Regions from separate parts of the Pseudoalteromonas sp. NH0006-46 genome, predicted to be linked through region 1. Evidence: predicted binding sites of a transcription regulator. Region 1 holds the regulator's gene; each other region holds the start of a gene.
The links. The regulator sigma-54, encoded in region 1, starts transcription at its own class of promoters, with help from an activator protein. The targets are predictions, from matches to a motif close to GTTGGCACGNNNNTNGNNT.
Positions count from the first base shown of each region.

Region 1 (4,510 bases):
TTTTTTACCTAATATTTTTTCACGAATCGATTCAGCGAGTTGATGAACACTCAAGTCGCTGGTATCTATCATGTAATCGGCACGAGTAGTTAGCACGTCAAGTAGTTCTTTTTCTTTTTTTATGGCTAAATCAAGCGGAAGCGAATCGATTGATAGAGGGTGCAAACGTCTTGTTTCTGAAAAACGTTTTATTAATGTTTGATCTTCACTGTCTAAATAAAATAGTGTTGGTTTTGTAAAACCCGGTAAATATTCAATAATGTGATTAAATTCATCTTGTTCTTTTGGCAAGTTTCGCACATCGATGCTAACGGCGATTTTATCGTAGTTATCAGAAACGCTTCTTACCAAAGAAGGTAATAAATTTACAGGGATGTTATCTACGCAATAATAACCTAGATCTTCAACAACGCGTAAAGCAACCGACTTACCAGAACCAGAACGGCCACTTATGATAATCAACTCCATTAATCACCCTTTAAATTTATTACGATTGGTCAACAATAATTTGATACAGCTCGGCGTCCGATTTAGCACAGCGTAGCTGTTTGCAAAATTCTTTGTTTTTTAGTTTATCAGCTATCGTCGCTAGCGTCTTTAAGTGTTGCTGGTTATCACCATCAGGTACGATGAGTGCAACAAAAATATCAACTGGTCGATTATCTATAGCATCAAAGTTAATCGGTGTTTCACTTACTAATACTAATGCTAAAGGTTCTTGTGCGCCGCTCATTCGACCATGTGGAATAGCTATGCCTCTTCCTATTCCTGTGCTACCTAGCTTTTCGCGAGTTAATAAAGCGCCCAAAATATCTTGTTGAGACAAATACGGTAATTTATCGTGAGCAAGCTCGCTAATAAATTCTAAAATTCTTTTTTTACTATTAAAAAGGACCGCAGCTTTGCTGCAGTCCTGGCATATAAGTGAACTTAGTTTCATCATATTAGTGTCGAGCAAGCTTCTCTTTGTGTTTAATTACTTGACGGTCAAGCTTATCAATCAATGAATCAATCGCTGCATACATATCTTGATGTTCAGTGGATGCGAATAATTCAGCGCCACTTACATGAATAGTTGCTTCTGCTTTTTGATTTAATTTTTCTATATCAAGAATGACATGAACATTATTAATATGATCAGAGTGCCTTTCTAGCTTCGCAAATTTGGTATTTATATAGTCTCTTAATGAATCAGTTAGTTCTACATGACGACCAGTTAAATTTAGTTGCATAAGCATTACCCTCTTTGTTTAGCGTCTTAGATCAGGCTCTTTCGCTGATTTGACGGTGGAATAGCAAGAGATTCGCGGTATTTTGCGATTGTCCGTCTTGCTACTTTAATTCCTTGCTCAGCCAATATATCCGCAATTTTGCTATCACTCAATGGTTTTGCTGAGTTTTCTGCTGCGATTAATTTTTTGATAAGTGCTCGTATCGCTGTGGATGAACATTCTCCACCATTTTCCGTGCTTACATGGCTTGAGAAAAAGTATTTAAGCTCAAATATTCCACGCGGTGTGTGCATGTACTTTTGAGTCGTTACGCGCGAAATTGTCGATTCGTGCATTTCTACCATTTCGGCTACATCATTTAAAACCATAGGTTTCATGGCTTCTGGACCGTGTTCAAAAAAGCCTTGTTGTTGTTTTACGATACAGTTAGTTACTTTTAAAAGTGTGTCGTTTCTGCTTTCTAAACTTTTAATAAACCATTTAGCTTCTTGTAAATGTGAGCGAATAAACTGGCTATCACCGCTCGACTTAACTGTACGCGACATTGCAGCATATTGGCTGTTCACACGAATTTTTGGCATGCTGTCTGGGTTTAGTTCAACAACCCAGCGGCCTTTAATTTTCTTAACTGACACATCTGGTATTACATATTCAGACTCTTCTCGCACTATTGTGTCTGCAGGCTTTGGGTTAAGCGTATGAATAAGTGTCATTACTTCTTTAAGCTCATCTTCTTTGAGCTTCGTTTTTTTCATTAATGTACGGTAGTCGCGAGCAGCTAACAAATCTATGTGCTCGGTTAAAATCATTTTTGTTTCGTCAATAAAAGGGGTGCCTTTATCAAATTGATTTAACTGAATACACAAACATTCTTGTAAGCTTCGTGCTGCAATACCAACAGGGTCAAATAATTGAATACGCTTTAAAACGGCTTCAATTTCATCAAGTTCAACCTCAACGTCATCGTCGTTATCTTGATTAAAGCTCTCTAAAATTTCTTCACAGCTGAGGGTTAATATGCCTGAGTCGTCCACGGCTTCAACTATTGCAATAGCAATCGCTTCATCCGTAGGGCTAAATGGCGTTAGTTGTAATTGCCACATTAAGTATTCGTGAAGGGTTTCAGTCGATGCACCTTGATAAATAGACTCATCTTCAGGCATGGGGCCTGAAGACGATGCTGGGGCGGCACTCATGTACTCATCCCAGCTAACGTCCATTGCCATGTCGTCACTGACGGTATCTTTTGCTAGGGCTTCACCACTGTCTTGTTCATACTCACTGGGGGCTTCATCTGCAGATGCACTTACTGTCACTTCATCATTATCTGCTTTTTGCTCATTTTTGCCTGCAAGGTCATCGGCATAGTCTTGCTCCTCAACCTCAAGTAATGGGTTGCTGTCGAGCGCTTCTTGTATTTCTTGCTGAAGATCCAATGTGCTTAATTGCAGCAAGCGAATAGCTTGTTGCAACTGAGGTGTCATTGTAAGTTGCTGGCCCATGCGCAGCTGTAGTGATTGCCTCATGTATCTCTAACAATCCTTTTAAGTTGTTATAATTAATACTAGCAGATGCATACAAATAAGGCGTAAATGTTACAGCCTAAATTGCTCGCCTAAATATACATCGCGTACAGTTTTATCGTTTAATACGTGTTCAGGGGTACCAGAAGCAATCAGTTCCCCATGAGAAACTATGTAGGCTTTTTCGCAAACATCAAGGGTTTCTCTTACATTATGGTCTGTTATTAATACACCAATACCACGGTTTTTAAGGTGTTCAATAATTTTTTTAATATCCAACACTGAAATAGGGTCAACGCCGGCAAACGGTTCGTCTAATAAAATAAACTTTGGATCTGCAGCTAAAGCACGTGCAATCTCTACTCGGCGACGCTCTCCGCCCGATAGTGCCATACCTTTGCTATCGCGAATGTGTTGAATACTAAATTCATCCAATAGATTATTAAGTGTATCTTCTCTGGCTTGCTTAGTGAGCTCCTTTCGAGTTTCTAAAATAGCCATTAAGTTTTGATACACGGTTAACTTTCTGAATATAGACGACTCTTGCGGCAAGTAGCCAATGCCTAATCTAGCACGACTGTGCATAGGTAAAAGAGTAATATCGTTCTCGTCGATAGATATTTTACCTTTATCGCTAGGGACTAAGCCTACAATCATATAAAACGTGGTGGTTTTACCGGCACCGTTAGGACCAAGTAAGCCCACAATGCTGCCGGCTTTAACTTCTAAGCCTACATTTTTAACTACTTCTCGGCCTTTGTAGCTTTTGGCTAATAGCTCTGCTTTTAATGTACTCATGGCTTACCTTTATCGCTTTTTTTTGGCTCCACAGGTACTAAAATGGTGTGCACGCGATCCGTTGAGCTTTCATCTTTTTCGGCGCTAATGAGTTGTTGCTCAATATCGTAGGTAATGCTTTTTGCATTCATTTTTTGCCCAGCTTGAGAGACCTGTGCATTTCCAATTAATGTTAAAAAACGTTTAGAAACATCGTATCTAACTTCATTAGCGCTGGCGCTCATTATTGTGCCGTCGGCTTGTTTTTCTTCAAAATAAGCGGGTGTACCTGTAGCAATTAACAGTTGCTTGTTATCACCCAATTCATCGCGTTTATGCACTTCTAGGCGGTCAGCGGTAATTTTTCTGTCGCCATGAATAATTTCAACGTTTTTTTCGAATATACCTACATTTTCTTTCAGTTGACCTTCTTGCTTATCAGCACTAATAGAAATTTGATTTGCAGCAAGTGGCGCCGTTGGTTCAGCAGCATTTGCACCGAGTGCAAGTATAAATGTTGGAATAATAAAGAGTGTTAATAGTTTATTGGTCATAATAAATAGTTCGCGTATGGTTAATTAGTTTTATCACTTCGGTTTTTAAATCGGCTTCGAGGCCTTTACCGGTGATCTTTAAATTGGGTCCTGTAACAATGACAGGTTGTTCTGATTGCATCGTTAGTAATTTTATATCTACCTGAATATTATCAGCATTTATTTTATCTATCATTGCGTTATCAGTTAAGTTACTAGCAACAACGTTACCTTCTAGTATTAATTGTCTGCCTTCGTATAGTGTTGCTTCGTTAGCGTTAATTCGCCACGTTTGTTTGTCGTTATAAAGCGTAAAAATGGGTTTATCAAAAAAGGTAAATCCTAATTCTTGATATAACTCCATTCGCGCTGCCGTTACTTTGTGGCTAATCTTCCCATTCTCGTCATACGCTGTTTGTTTTAGCTCTATGGCAGTGTAATCGGG
Region 1 is NZ_BAAJML010000001.1:248,875-253,384, forward strand. It holds gene rapZ (RNase adapter RapZ) at 1-468, opposite strand, end outside; gene ptsN (PTS IIA-like nitrogen regulatory protein PtsN) at 488-940, opposite strand; gene hpf (ribosome hibernation promoting factor) at 945-1,232, opposite strand; gene AC27I2_RS01110 (RNA polymerase factor sigma-54) at 1,259-2,758, opposite strand; gene lptB (LPS export ABC transporter ATP-binding protein) at 2,828-3,553, opposite strand; gene lptA (lipopolysaccharide transport periplasmic protein LptA) at 3,550-4,086, opposite strand; gene lptC (LPS export ABC transporter periplasmic protein LptC) at 4,076-4,510, opposite strand, start outside.

Region 2 (4,510 bases), on a different contig from region 1:
CACCGTCGTTTTGGCTTGATTTAGGGCCTGATGTAAACACATTGGCAACGGGCGTATAACCTACAACTGGGCTAACACTTAAATCTATTTTGTGGATTTTACCGCTTTTGTTGTTACTAAAATAAAACTGGCCCTTCACATCAAAATACGCCGCCCCAAATGCACCCGTATCATCACCTACATCAACCTGAGTAATTAACGTATGGGTATTTGCTGCAATATCTATTTCGTATAAATTACCGTTTGGTTCTACAGCGTACAAAAGGTTGCTATCAGGATGAAAAGCAAAATCATAGATAGACAATTTCCATGTATTTGTATTAGGTAATAAACTTGCCGTTATAGGTGCATCTAGGTCACCTTCTAAATTAATACCGAATACACCAAAGTTAGGATGGTATACATAATAAGTAGCCCGTTGATCGTTACCTTCACCCGTAACTTGTACGTCACCGACATAAAAATTTGTGACTGGCAAACCTATTACGTTTAACCGCTTCATTTCGTAGTTGCTGCCAAGCTGTACAACACTACCCAGCGATTGTTTGCTGTAACCGTACATGTATTGATCTTTATAATTAAAACCGACCGCATTAACACTGTTAGTATTTAACTCATCAGTAAACGTTAGCTGCGATGCTAAAACGGTAGGTTTAGCTGAAACTAAATCTATTCCGTAAAGTTGCGCGTTTGAGTCTTGCATTAAAAATGCTTGGCTAGGACACGATTCGAATGGTTGACTAAGCACAGCGCATGGAAATGCAAGTAAGCACGCGGTTGCAAATTTGTTTAGTTTCATAATTTAGCCCCTAATGAATTTAGTATTTAAACCATTGCAGGGTCCGTTCCAAAACTTAAGCTATTGAAAATCAATATGTAAAATATAAAAAACTTAAGCTTCACGCATCTTGCAATAGATTCAGTTGCATTTTGCAAAATACACAAGCGCGTGTAGAAGAGAGGTTTTTATGTTTACTTATACTTCATGCTCTGGCTTTGTTTAATGAATATGCTTTAATAAAATGATTATATTGAAAGCAGTGACAACTATTTTTAAGACTAACTAACTGGGGTGTTAGTCTGTGCGATTTAATCTAAAACTCAACGTGATATAAGGAATTAATATGAGCATTATGTTCGATATGTTTTTATGGCTAGTAATTGATACGGCCTTTGGTTTTTTATTTTATTCAACCGGCTGCCTCGTGCTAAAGGGAGTCACTTTCGGTAGTTATAAAATGCAATTTAAGGATTTTGCTAGTTTTAAAAAAGGTAAGTCAAATAAAGTCATATCAATTATTATTCTGGGCGTTAGTTTTCATTTAGCTTTGATTACTCTTTTTGTCTATATAAATAATCAATAACTTAGTGATAAAATCTGTAATCACTAGCCCTAACTTGGGTTCTTATCACTCATGTAATGTGCGCTGTATGCAACGTAGTTTTAGCTTAACCTTCAAACTCCCACCTATACGGTCCTTTATTAAGTAACTTGTGCATTATTAGTCCCAGATACATTTAAACTGCACTAATTAATACAAACCCTGCACCAAAAAAGCACTATATTTGATTCTACTATTTACAAAAAACATTAATAACCCTATTAATCAGTAACTTATTTTTATGGCTAGGTTATTGCTTTAATAAAATACAAGTCCGTTATTTTAACGGCATACATTTAGGTTGTTATGACCACAGGCAAAGAAGCCCGCTCGCAGTTACATGAATTTGTATCTGAGGCGGGCTTTTTTGTTTTTAAAATTTAAACCGTCACATTAAGGAATGCCTAATGCAAACCTCGCAAAAAATACTCATTATTGGCAATGGTATGGTCGGACATCATTTTGTTGAGCAAATGCGTCAAAGCGATGATAAAGCAAATATTACAGTACTTTGTGGAGAAGCAAATCTTGCATACGACCGCGTTTATTTATCAAGCGTGTTTGATGGCAAAACAGCCGCCGATTTAGCACTAACAACTTTAGACAACTATCAACAACTTAATATTAATGTGCATACTAAACAGTGGGTTGAAGGCATTGATAGAGTAAATAAAGTAGTAACTACTCAAACTGGCGATCAATACCCGTACGATAAGCTTGTACTTGCTACGGGCTCGTTCCCGTTTGTGCCGCCAATTAAGGGGAACGATCAACCCCATTGTTTAGTTTATCGCACCCTAGAGGATTTAGAGCAAATAAAATCCAGTGCCGCAGCCAGTAAAAGCGGTGTAGTAATTGGTGGTGGTTTATTAGGACTTGAAGCTGCAAACGCCATTAAACAATTAGGGCTTGATACGCATGTTGTTGAGTTTGCACCGCAGCTTATGGCTGTACAGCTCGACGGGCAAGGCGGTACGCTATTAAAAAATAAAATAGAAAAACTAGGCGTTACTGTTCATACCTCAAAAGCGACCAGCGAAATAGTTAAAGGTGAAACTAGCCGCTTTAGATTAAACTTTTCAGACGGTACGTTTTTAGAAACCGACTTAATTTTGTTCTCTGCCGGTATTCGCCCTTATGATCAACTGGGCAAAGTGGCTGAGCTAGAACTAGGCGAGCGAGGCGGCATTATTATTAATAACCAGTGCCAAACCTCAGACCCTGATATTTTAGCTATTGGCGAATGTGCCTTGTGGGACAAAAAACTCTTTGGTTTAGTGGCACCTGGCTACAACATGGCCCGCGTTGCAGCAAGCCAGCTAAGTGGCGGCAAACTTGAATTTTCAGGTGCTGATATGAGCACTAAATTAAAACTGCTCGGTGTTGAAGTAGGATCTATTGGCGACGCTCATGCAAAAACACCCAACTGCAAAGAGCTTATTTACCAAGATCCAATTAGAGACTGCTATAAAAAAATCATTCTAAATGAAACCGGCGATAAGCTGCTTGGTGCAGTACTTGTTGGCGATACTAGTGATTACGATACGCTACTGCAGTACATGTTAAACGACATGGACTTACCAGAACATCCTGAGTGTTTAATTTTACCAGACAGCGCTGGCGCACCTTCATTAGCGGGCAGCGCCCTACCCGATACCGCCACCATTTGTTCGTGTCATAACGTGAGTAAAGGCGACATTGTGGGAGCCATTGATGGTGGCTCATGCGATTTAGCCGCGGTTAAATCGTGCACAAAAGCAGCCAGTGGTTGTGGTGGCTGTGCTGCTTTACTTAAATCGGTAGTAGATGATGAGTTAGCGAGTCGTGGTGTTGAAGTAAACAACCATGTGTGCGAGCACTTCGCGTATTCGCGCCAAGAGCTACTGCATATGGTTAAAGTAGAAAGCATTAAAACCTTTGATGATTTATTAGCTAAACACGGTAGTGGGCATCATGGTTGTGAAATTTGTAAGCCTGCAATCGCTTCTATTTTAGCATCAACATGGAATGACTTTATTTTAGAACCAGCCCATGTTGGCCTACAAGATACTAACGACACTTACCTTGCTAACATGCAAAAAGACGGCTCGTACTCTGTAGTGCCTCGTATTGCAGGCGGCGAAATAACACCCGACAAACTCATTGTCATTGGCCAAGTAGCAAAAGACTTTAACCTCTATTGTAAAGTGACTGGCGGGCAGCGCATCGATTTATTTGGCGCACGTTTAGAAGAGCTACCCGTTATTTGGGGAAGACTCATTGAAGCTGGCTTTGAGACAGGCCACGCTTATGGTAAGTCTCTTAGAACGGTTAAGTCATGTGTGGGAAGTACGTGGTGTCGTTATGGTGTACAAGACAGTGTTGGCCACGCCATCGATATCGAAAATCGTTATAAAGGGTTACGCTCTCCTCATAAAATTAAAATGGCAGTGTCAGGTTGTACCCGCGAATGTGCTGAAGCACAAAGTAAAGACATCGGTATCATAGCAACTGAAAATGGCTGGAACTTATACGTATGTGGTAACGGTGGCATGCGCCCTCGCCATGCCGATTTATTTGCTACCGATTTAGATACAGCCACGCTTATTAAATACATAGACCGCGTTTTAATGTTTTACATAAAAACCGCCGACAAACTACAGCGTGCCTCTGTATGGATGGAAAATCTTGAAGGCGGCCTAGACTACCTTAAAAGTGTAGTAATAGATGACAGCTTAGGTATTTGCCAAGAGCTTGAAAAACAAATGGAACTTATTACTCAAACATACGCGTGTGAGTGGAAAAAAGCAGTAGAAAGCCCTGAAGCTTCTAAGCGCTTTCGCCAGTTTGTTAATAGCCCTAATCCCGATGACAATATTTTATTTGTACAAGAGCGTAATCAAATTCGCCCAGCTACAGATGCTGAAAAACGCGAACAACTAATTACTCAAAACCGTATTCCAGTAATGGAACTTGAAGAGGAGCAAGCTGATGTCTTGGCATAATATTGGAACAATCGACGACCTAGTTGCTAACAGTGGTGTATGCGCATTAGTTAATAATCAGCAAGTGGCCATTTTTTATGTACCACAAAACACACAAAGCGTGTTTGCCATTAGTAACTACGACCCAATTGGAAAAGCGAATGT
Region 2 is NZ_BAAJML010000006.1:196,052-200,561, reverse strand. It holds gene AC27I2_RS13270 (LruC domain-containing protein) at 1-799, opposite strand, end outside; gene nirB (nitrite reductase large subunit NirB) at 1,790-4,366, shown strand; gene nirD (nitrite reductase small subunit NirD) at 4,353-4,510, shown strand, end outside.
Region 2: nirB (nitrite reductase large subunit NirB) is a predicted target of sigma-54. The motif match lies at 1,623-1,641, and genes of this name have one in related genera.

Region 3 (4,510 bases), 400 kb from region 1:
CACGAATTGCTTTTAGTAAGTCTTCGTCGCCATGTAGGTCTGGTAACTGAAGTGTACCATCGCTTGAGAAACCAATTGAAGCAGAATCAAAGTCTTTGTTTAGCATATCTAACGTGCTATCGCCAATATCTACACCAGCACTTAAGGCATCTTCGTCATACTCTTCAAGTGTATCGTCTGGGTAAATTAAGCGTTTAAGCATCGGTTTAACTACCGCCATTATCAGTACAATAATAACGAGGGCACCCAGTACTAAGCGGATTATTTTCATAAACCAGTCTTGTTCCCAAAGCGGCACACTAATGTCAAAATCAGTTGCTTCACGCACAAACGGAACCGTTACCACTTCAAGTGCATCACCACGTTGCATATCAAAACCAACACCACCTTGTAATAAACGGCGAATATTTGACAGTTCTTCCACTGAGCGCGGTGTCATGGTTGTTTCACCGTTTTCACCTACTTTTGGAGTGTAATCAACAGCCACCGACACGCTTATTCTACGTATTACACCTGTTTGCTGGCGCTTATGTGAAATAGTTGTATCTAGCTCATAATTACGCGTAGCTTCTTTATGTGTTCTTGATGGTGAAGTTGCACTACCTGCTCCACCTTGGCCAGCTACTTCAGGAATGTTTGAGTTTACTGGCGGCTGATTCGTCAACGCACCAGGTATACCTACCGCTAAACCGCCTATATTATTTTCTTCAAACGTTGTTTCGCTTCTTACTGCAGGCAGATCTGGGTTGTAGCGCTTTTGCGTTTCTTCAATGGCACTAAAATCCATGCTTAAATCAACTTGTGCAGTGTAGTTTGCAAGCCCTACGACGGGAATTAGAATGCTATCAATTTTTTCAAGATACTCTTGTTCACGCTTGCGCTCTATGTCGTACTCTTTGCGCGAACGTGCCGCAAGAGACGTTTGTGAGCCAGAATTTAATAAGCGACCATTTTGATCCGTTACCGTTACACGAGCTGGCTCTAAACCTTGTACAGCCGATGCAACCATATCAACAACAGAGTCTACTTCTTCGCTGTCAAGTGAACGCCCTCGCTTAAGAGTCAATACAACGGTAGCTGAAGGTTTTTTCTCTCTGCGCGCAAATACATTTTCTTTTGGGATGGCAAGTAATACACGTGCGCGAGTAATGTTGTTAAGCTCTTCAATTGTACGTGCGAGTTGTTGCTCACGACCATGCTTTAAGCGTTCGCGTTCTAAGCGTTGACTTACACCAAAGCCCATGTCTTGCATGATGATATCTGAACCCGATGTAGGCCCTTGCTCTAACCCTTCACGAGTCATTAACAGCTTAATGTTTTGATATTCGGTTTCAGGGACAAGTACCACATTACCATCAACTTGATATTCAATTTTTTGTGCATCTAAAAAGTCGAGCGTTTGTATTAGCTCTTCTGTTTGCATTTTACCAAGCGGGCGCATATCTGGCTGGCGAGCCCAAATAATGATGAATATAGCAATTGCTAAACAAATGCCTAAAGCAATAACAAGCGTTACTTGGCGCAATAAATCAACACCGTTTAACGAACTTAAATAGCCAGATTTTTGTTCTTGTTGATCGTCGCTATCGCTTTGGTCAATATCACCAGTAGCAAGTGCAAGATCGGTTGATTGATTAGATTGCGCCACAATAATTCTCCACTACCTAGTTAAACAGGCATGTTCATGATTTCTTTGTAAGCTTCAACAAGTTTATTACGAACTTGTACTGTCGCTTCAAATGCCACTGACGATTTTTGAGATGCAATCATCGCTTCAGCCAAAGAGACGCTTCTGTCGCCGGTCTCTACTGCAACCACTTTTTGCTTAGCATCTTGCTGTAAACCGTGCACAGTATTAATTGCATCTGACAGCATGTCGCCAAATTGAGCCGTTGATGAGGCTTGCGTTTTTACTGGCAGTCGTTCAACTTGATTACTACGACCAGCCTCTAAAGCCATTGATTGCATTTCTTGAAATACAGCGCTATTTTGAATTTTCATAATTTTTCTCTGACAATGCAGTTAACTCTTAATATAGATAAAGCACAAACCATGCCAAATAATAAGCTTTAATTTTCAATAGCTTAAAGCTTAATTTTGTGAGTCAGAGTTTTGACAGCCCTTAAATTCAATACCTGAATCAAGGGCTAAATGTGAGGCTACGCAGGAAGTGAAATACCTAAGTCGCGCATTTGCGCTAGTTTATAACGTAGAGTACGAGGGCTAATACCGAGGGTTTCAGCAACATCTTTTCGTTTACCTTGGCACCTTGCTAACGTTTCTAAAATGATACGGTGTTCTTTATCTTTGAGCTCATCTTTATAACTGCCCGTATCACCAGCTAATAAGTCTTGTTTTGGCGGCTCTACTAATGATGACTTTTCATCATAATAAGCAGAGCTAGTAGGGCCATGCTCAATACTTTTATCAGCAGTGTTCGCCTGAGACTGACTAGCACTTTGTGTGCTAATCGATGTAGGCGTCATTACAAAATCTGTTGCGGCTATATTTTCAATAAAAATAGCATGCTCATTAATAGTATTACCAGTCCTAAGTATAAGCGCACGTTGTATAACGTTATCAAGCTCACGCACATTACCCGGCCAAGAGTGAGCAAGTAATTTTTTCTCTGCGCCACTATCGAGGTAAGCCATAGGCTCTTTACTTTTGCTTAAATGACGTTCAATTAAATGTTTAGCCAATACAATAATATCCCCTGGGCGCTGATTGAGCGGTCGCCACATTAACGGAAACACGTTAAGTCTGTAATATAAATCTTCTCTAAATTGATTCTCGCTTACCGCTTCTTTTAGATCACGGTTACTTGTTGCAAGTATGCGTACATCTAACTGAATTGTCTTGCGTCCACCCAAGCGCTCCACTTCGCGCTCTTGCAAAACGCGTAATAATTTAGCTTGTAATCCAAGATCCATCTCAGTTATTTCGTCGAGCAAGATAGTTCCGCCTTGCGCTTGCTCAAACTTACCAGGGCAGGCTTGAATTGCCCCTGTAAACGCGCCTTTCTCATACCCAAATAAAGTTGCTTCTAACATGTTTTCAGGAATTGCTGCACAGTTAATTGCAACAAACGGCTCATCGCATCGATTCGATTTATCATGTATGTAGCGAGCTAACACTTCTTTACCAGAACCACTAGGACCAAGCACCATCACACTTGCATCGGAACGTGCTACTCTACTTGCCAATTCTAATAACTGAATACTACTTGGATCGGCAACAATAGGACCGTCTGTCTCTTTTGCTTTTTCAGGTAAGTAGCGGCTTACCATATTGAGCAAAACTTCAGGTGCAAACGGCTTTGCCATGTAATCAATCGCACCTAAGCGCATAGCTTCAACGGCATCATCTATGGTGGCGTACGCCGTCATCATTAAAACAGGTAGCTCAGGGTGGTTAAGCTTAATACTTCGTAGTAAATCTAAACCACTCATAGTCCCCATTTGTACATCACTCACCACCAGCGAAAATTGCTCTTTTTTAAGCAAAAGCATGGCTTGCTCTGCACAATTAGCCGCAATGCATTCAATCCCCGACATTTCGAGTGTATCAATTAAGGCTTCACGAAGCCCTGCATCATCTTCTACAACTAAAATAGTGTTACTCATAATGATTCCTCTAATTTAGATGCGGTGCGAATAGGTAAAAGCAAACTAAAACATGCTCCACCGCCTTTATTATTGGTCACTTCAACACGTCCTTGATGTGCGTTTGCAACTGAACTCACAACAGCAAGCCCTAATCCCGTACCTTGACTTTTAGTGGTATAAAACGGTTCAAATATTTTTTCTGCTAAGCTTAAATCAACACCGGGCCCGTTATCAGCAACGCTAATGCGTACATAGTCTGAATCTAGCTCATCGGTAACTGCACTTAAATACACTTCTGCGCCAGCACCAGTGATCTGGATACTGTTATGAATCAAGTTTTGAATTGCACTGGCTATGGCGGATTTATTACCTGTTATTTGAATATCTGGTTCTGGGAGACCGACAGCTAAGTGGCTATCGTTTAGTGTCACCATCGCATCGGCGCCCGCCTTTACTTCGCTGAGTAATTGCTGCATAGACACTTGCTCAACAACCTGCTGATCGCCGCTTTTGGCAAAAAGTAGCATGTCGTTTACTTGAGTTTCTAAATCTTTTAAGCGAGACATTAACTTGGTTTGAAAATTATCGCGAGATGCCTCAGGTAAGCGCTTAGAGCCTAAATTAGCAGCATAAAGCATAGCCGCTGAAAGCGGCGTGCGAACCTGATGCGCAAGAGACGCCACCATTTTACCCAACGCACTAAGGCGCTGCATATGGGCAACTCGCTTCTGCAAACGGCGTGTTTCACTTAAATCGGTCATTAAAATAAGTTGCCCCGGCTCGGGAGCTAACGCTGTTATATCAAGCTTTATTAACCGTCCATCTTTTAGTGATACTTCGTGGCCATCGTCCTGGTGGGGTCTAAAAGAGCGCTGAATTACATTAAACCACTTCTCGCCCTC
Region 3 is NZ_BAAJML010000001.1:648,288-652,797, reverse strand. It holds gene fliF (flagellar basal-body MS-ring/collar protein FliF) at 1-1,648, opposite strand, end outside; gene fliE (flagellar hook-basal body complex protein FliE) at 1,669-2,001, opposite strand; gene AC27I2_RS02950 (sigma-54-dependent transcriptional regulator) at 2,160-3,626, opposite strand; gene AC27I2_RS02945 (sensor histidine kinase) at 3,623-4,510, opposite strand, start outside.
Region 3: fliE (flagellar hook-basal body complex protein FliE) is a predicted target of sigma-54. The motif match lies at 2,042-2,060, and genes of this name have one in related genera.

Region 4 (4,510 bases), 200 kb from region 1:
CGTTACTATTTGTGCGTGCTCAATTCGGTTGCGCAGTAAAATACCGCCTGTTTTTTTAAACACATTTTCGTAAGCGTCTAAAACCACACGATTGGCTTTGTCACCAATGGCATGGGTGTTGGCGGTAAAGCCATTTTTAAAGCTTTGCGTAAATAGTGCTTCGAGTTTCTCTTGGGTTTCAAGCATTAACCCATGATGGCCAGCACGGTCGGCATAATCTTCAATAAGCGCTGCGCCACGCGAGCCTAATGCACCATCGGCATACACTTTAACACTACGAATTTCCATAAAATCATAGTTATCGTGATATGGCCCCGCTTTTAACATCGCTGGTAAATCTGGGCTAGCACCGCTTAGCATTGCCACAATACGTAAAGGTAAATTGCCTTGTTCACCGCGCTCTTTGTACACTTCCCATGTGGCTTTATCTATCCCAGCATCGTGAGTAGAGGTAATACCTAAACTTAATAAATGCTTACCTGCGGCATCGAGTGAGTTGCTAATATCTTGTTTTGAAGGGGCTGGCATGTGCTGAACAATTAACGATTCAGCTTTATCAACAAAAATACCGGTAGGGTTACCAAATTCATCTTTAATTATCTCACCGCCTTTTGGCGATTTTGTGTCGGCGTTAATGCCTGCAAGTTCAAGCGCTTTTGAGTTAACCCAAATTGCATGGCTATCAACACGAGATAGAACAACCGGACGATCGCTTACCACTTTGTCTAAATCTTTAGCGCTAGGGAAGCGTGTATCTGGCCATAACTCTTGGTTCCAGCCACGGCCGATGATCCAACCTTGTTTACCTTGCGCAAATTGCTTTAATTTATTTGTAACGTCATCAACCGACTTCGCACCGCGTACATCTAACTGCGATAAGTTATCGCCTAGCCCAATAACATGGCCGTGGGCATCAATTAAGCCGGGTAGTAAGGTGTTGCCTTTCGCGTCTATTAGCTTGGCATCTGGAAAGCTTTCTTTGAGTGTGTCGCCGCCTACTTTAACGACCTTGCCATCTTTTATAACCAAAGTGCTAAATTGTTGAAGCTCGCCTTTTTGCATTTTGCCTTTATAAAGCGGGGTATAACCATTGGCATTATAAATAACTTTGGTTTGCGCAATCGCAAAGCTAGACCCTGCACAGAGACTGGCAAGTATAAGTGGTTTAAGTAAATTTTTGAGTAACATAGTGCACTGATTTGTTATTTTTAGTGCAATAACACTAGCAAACCCTTTTTTAGAATACCAATAGGATGCGATAAGCTCGTAAAATAGACAGTTAAAGCTAAGCTAGCTGCTTAGCTATTAAATTAATTGCCTAAAACGTTAGGTTAAAAAGGTTAATTAAATTTGTGCTACTTGCTGGCATATAAATGGTATTCACTCAGTGTTAGCCGACCGTCTTTATCTTGGTCGTAACTTACAAATTTAGACCACAAGGCTGGGTCTATTGAAGCTTCAGAGCGAGTTAAAAATCCATCTTTATTTCTGTCTATTTTTTTAAATTGGTTATTAATGCTGTCACTGATGGCAAAACTTGATGCGCTAAATACAAGTAGAGCGCATAAAATAAAAAAGTGTATGGGATTCATTAAAATACTCAGTAAAGATTGTTAGTAAGGTAATTTTTAAATTCAATTAATGAAATTTGTTTATCTTGATTTTTATCCCACATTATAAACGTGCTAAGTAACTGGGGCTGGCGTTCTAGTTCGTTATGAGTAAGGTAACCGTTTTTATCTGTATCGAGGTGATCAAAGCGCTGTTTTACATCAAGTGCAGAAGCATTAAAACTTAAAAGCAACGCTATGGTGGTTACAAAGTAACGTATCTTCATGGTAGTCCTTCCAAAAGGGTAATTAAGTTGTATTGAATAATGAGTTATTACGCTTAATTAGATAAAGCACTTGCCATAATTTAACTCCCAACATTAAATCCTTTTACACATTCCCTCAGGGATTATGGCAAATGCTTTAGTACACTTTACAAGTTAAAAGCTTAAGCAAAACTTAATCTGTTATGGCTTAAAGTTTTCAAACTCTGCTTTAGAGATCATCTCGTTGTTGTCTTCGTCTAAATCGGTAAACTGTCTAAGTAGCTCTTTATCCTGCTTAGCTTCAACAAACGAGATACTTCCGTCCATGTTTGTATCTAAGTGTGCAAATCGCACGGCCGAAGGAGAAGCTAATACCGTTGCACTGATAGCTAAAAATAATAATAAAAAAGCAGCAATAAGTTGTTTCATAATTTCATTCCTTTTGAAGTTAATTTATTGAATAAATTTTCTGAATTCATTTAGCGACAACTGACCATTTTGGTCTGTGTCTATTTGTGCAAAGTTTTCCTTAAGCACGGCGTCCATTTTTGCCTCGGCTTCGCTTAACAGGCCGTCGCTGTCCTTATCTAGTTCATTAAACGTAGCGTCAACGTCCATAGCGTATGCGCCTGTATTCACAAAACCCAACGCAAGTAATGTTGAAAAAACCAAAGTGTTAATGTTCATGTGTATTTCCCTATTAAATTTATTTGTTACACCCATTACAAAAAGGGTGCCAAATTTTATTTTTATTTACTTTCAATGAGTTGTGTTTTTTAGTTTGGGTTTGTAGGTAAAAATTACACTGACTGTGTGTAATTTTGTGTAAATACAGCAACAGGGTTGAAGGTATTTTTTGTGATCTTAGTTAAATCAATCAGTTGTGCTGTTGCTGTTTAGCAACAAAATGGCGATTTAAAATGAATATGGTTCAGCATGTGTATAGGCGGTATTGATAATAATAGGCGCGTTATTTACTTACAGAGTTTACTGCAATGGCTGCAACGTTTGCTAAACATTACAATGCAATGCTTAATTGGCGCCCTAATTTAATAGGGCAGTTTGCGTTAAGCATGCTGCTGTCGTTATTGCCACTGTCTATTGTGGTTATTGTGTTTTTAAATGCGTTAAACAAGCAGCTAGCAACCACCCAGCAAATTGTGAGTAATCATTACCAGCTCACAAAATCGTTCGCTAATTTAAAGCAAGACCTTAATAGCCTTGAGCGCGCAACAAGGCAAAATTGGGTGTTAAAAAGTGATGCGCTCAACGCCCTCATTGTTGATAAATGGCAATCGTCTGTGCAGAGCATAAATGAACTCAAACACATTAATGCAAACCCAGACTACATATACCAATGGACACAGCTTTTAACTATTTTGCAAACAGCACAACACCAGCTCGTTGAGAAAAAACAGCAAAAAGCAGAGCTCTTCTTACCCATAAGCGAGTCAATTACAGAGCTCACAGTGTGGCTCAAAAATAAAAACGAAGCGCAAATAACCCATAACCAAAACGAGCTAGCCAGCCTACAAGCGTCGTTTATAAATTGGCTAGTGGCACTTATTCCTCTTACTTTATTGGTTGGCGGCGGCTTTTTATGGCGTATAAGTTTGCGCTTAAAAGGGCTTACTAGGGTTATTGATAAGCTCGGGCAGGGTGATTGGCACCAAAAGATAGCAGTAAAAGGCTCGTCAGAGTTAGTCGAACTCGGAGAAAAACTACAGTGGGTACAAACTCAGCTGTATATGCTTGAGCAACAAAAGGATACGTTTTTACGCCACGTAACACACGAACTTAAAACACCACTTGCCTCTATGGTTGAAGGAACCGATTTACTCACCGATGAAATTGTTGGCCCTATTAATAACGAACAAAAAGCGGTGCTTACCCTTATAACTCAATCTACGGTGCGCCTTCGCATGATGATAGATAGCCTACTCAGTTATAACGCTATTAGAGCAACGATAAACAGCTCAAGCGAGGTTAATATTGATCATTTAATTAAAAAAATTAATGGTCATTTTGAGCATCGTCTAACGGCCCGAAAGCAATGTATTCAGTGGAAAAACTCTGTTTCAAGCACTGTCCTTGCGCTTCCTAATGAACTAATAGAAATGATGCTAATTCAGTTAATTTCAAATAGCTTAAAATTTTCTGATGATGACCAAGGTGTGATTGTAAATTTAAAATGCGAGCAACATCAGCTGTGTTTGGAGGTGGCCGATAATGGCTGTGGCATTAAAGAGCACGAAATAAAGCATATTTTTAGTGCGTTTTATCAAGGTAAACATGAGCAAAGCATTACCTTACAAGGCAGTGGTTTGGGCCTAACAATAGTAAAAGAGACGGTTGAGCAGCTACAAGGCACATTAAGTGTTGAGAAAAATAAACCACACGGTTGCCGTTTTTTAATAAAAATACCAATCAGTAAAAATTTAGGAGTTAATTAACAATGCGCATACTCACTATTTTATGTGTGCTTGCAGGTAGCCTAATTGTATCGGGTTGTGAGCTTAATGATGGCACGCAAGCGCTGGGCGATACTAAAATATCAAATACTAAAAACGTATCTCCTAGCCCCAAGCCAATGCCTAAATTAGCCCCTGTTTACCCCTCCGCTGAGCGGGTTATAGCGCTGCATGCAAATCAATGCGGCGGGTTTACATTGCCACCAACAAAGCGGTCATTTAA
Region 4 is NZ_BAAJML010000001.1:445,155-449,664, forward strand. It holds gene AC27I2_RS02000 (amidohydrolase) at 1-1,188, opposite strand, end outside; gene AC27I2_RS02005 (calcium-binding protein) at 1,356-1,592, opposite strand; gene AC27I2_RS02010 (EF-hand domain-containing protein) at 1,601-1,837, opposite strand; gene AC27I2_RS02015 (EF-hand domain-containing protein) at 2,018-2,245, opposite strand; gene AC27I2_RS02020 (EF-hand domain-containing protein) at 2,270-2,503, opposite strand; gene AC27I2_RS02025 (HAMP domain-containing sensor histidine kinase) at 2,812-4,269, shown strand; gene AC27I2_RS02030 (hypothetical protein) at 4,272-4,510, shown strand, end outside.
Region 4: AC27I2_RS02020 (EF-hand domain-containing protein) is a predicted target of sigma-54. The motif match lies at 2,539-2,557, and genes of this name have one in related genera.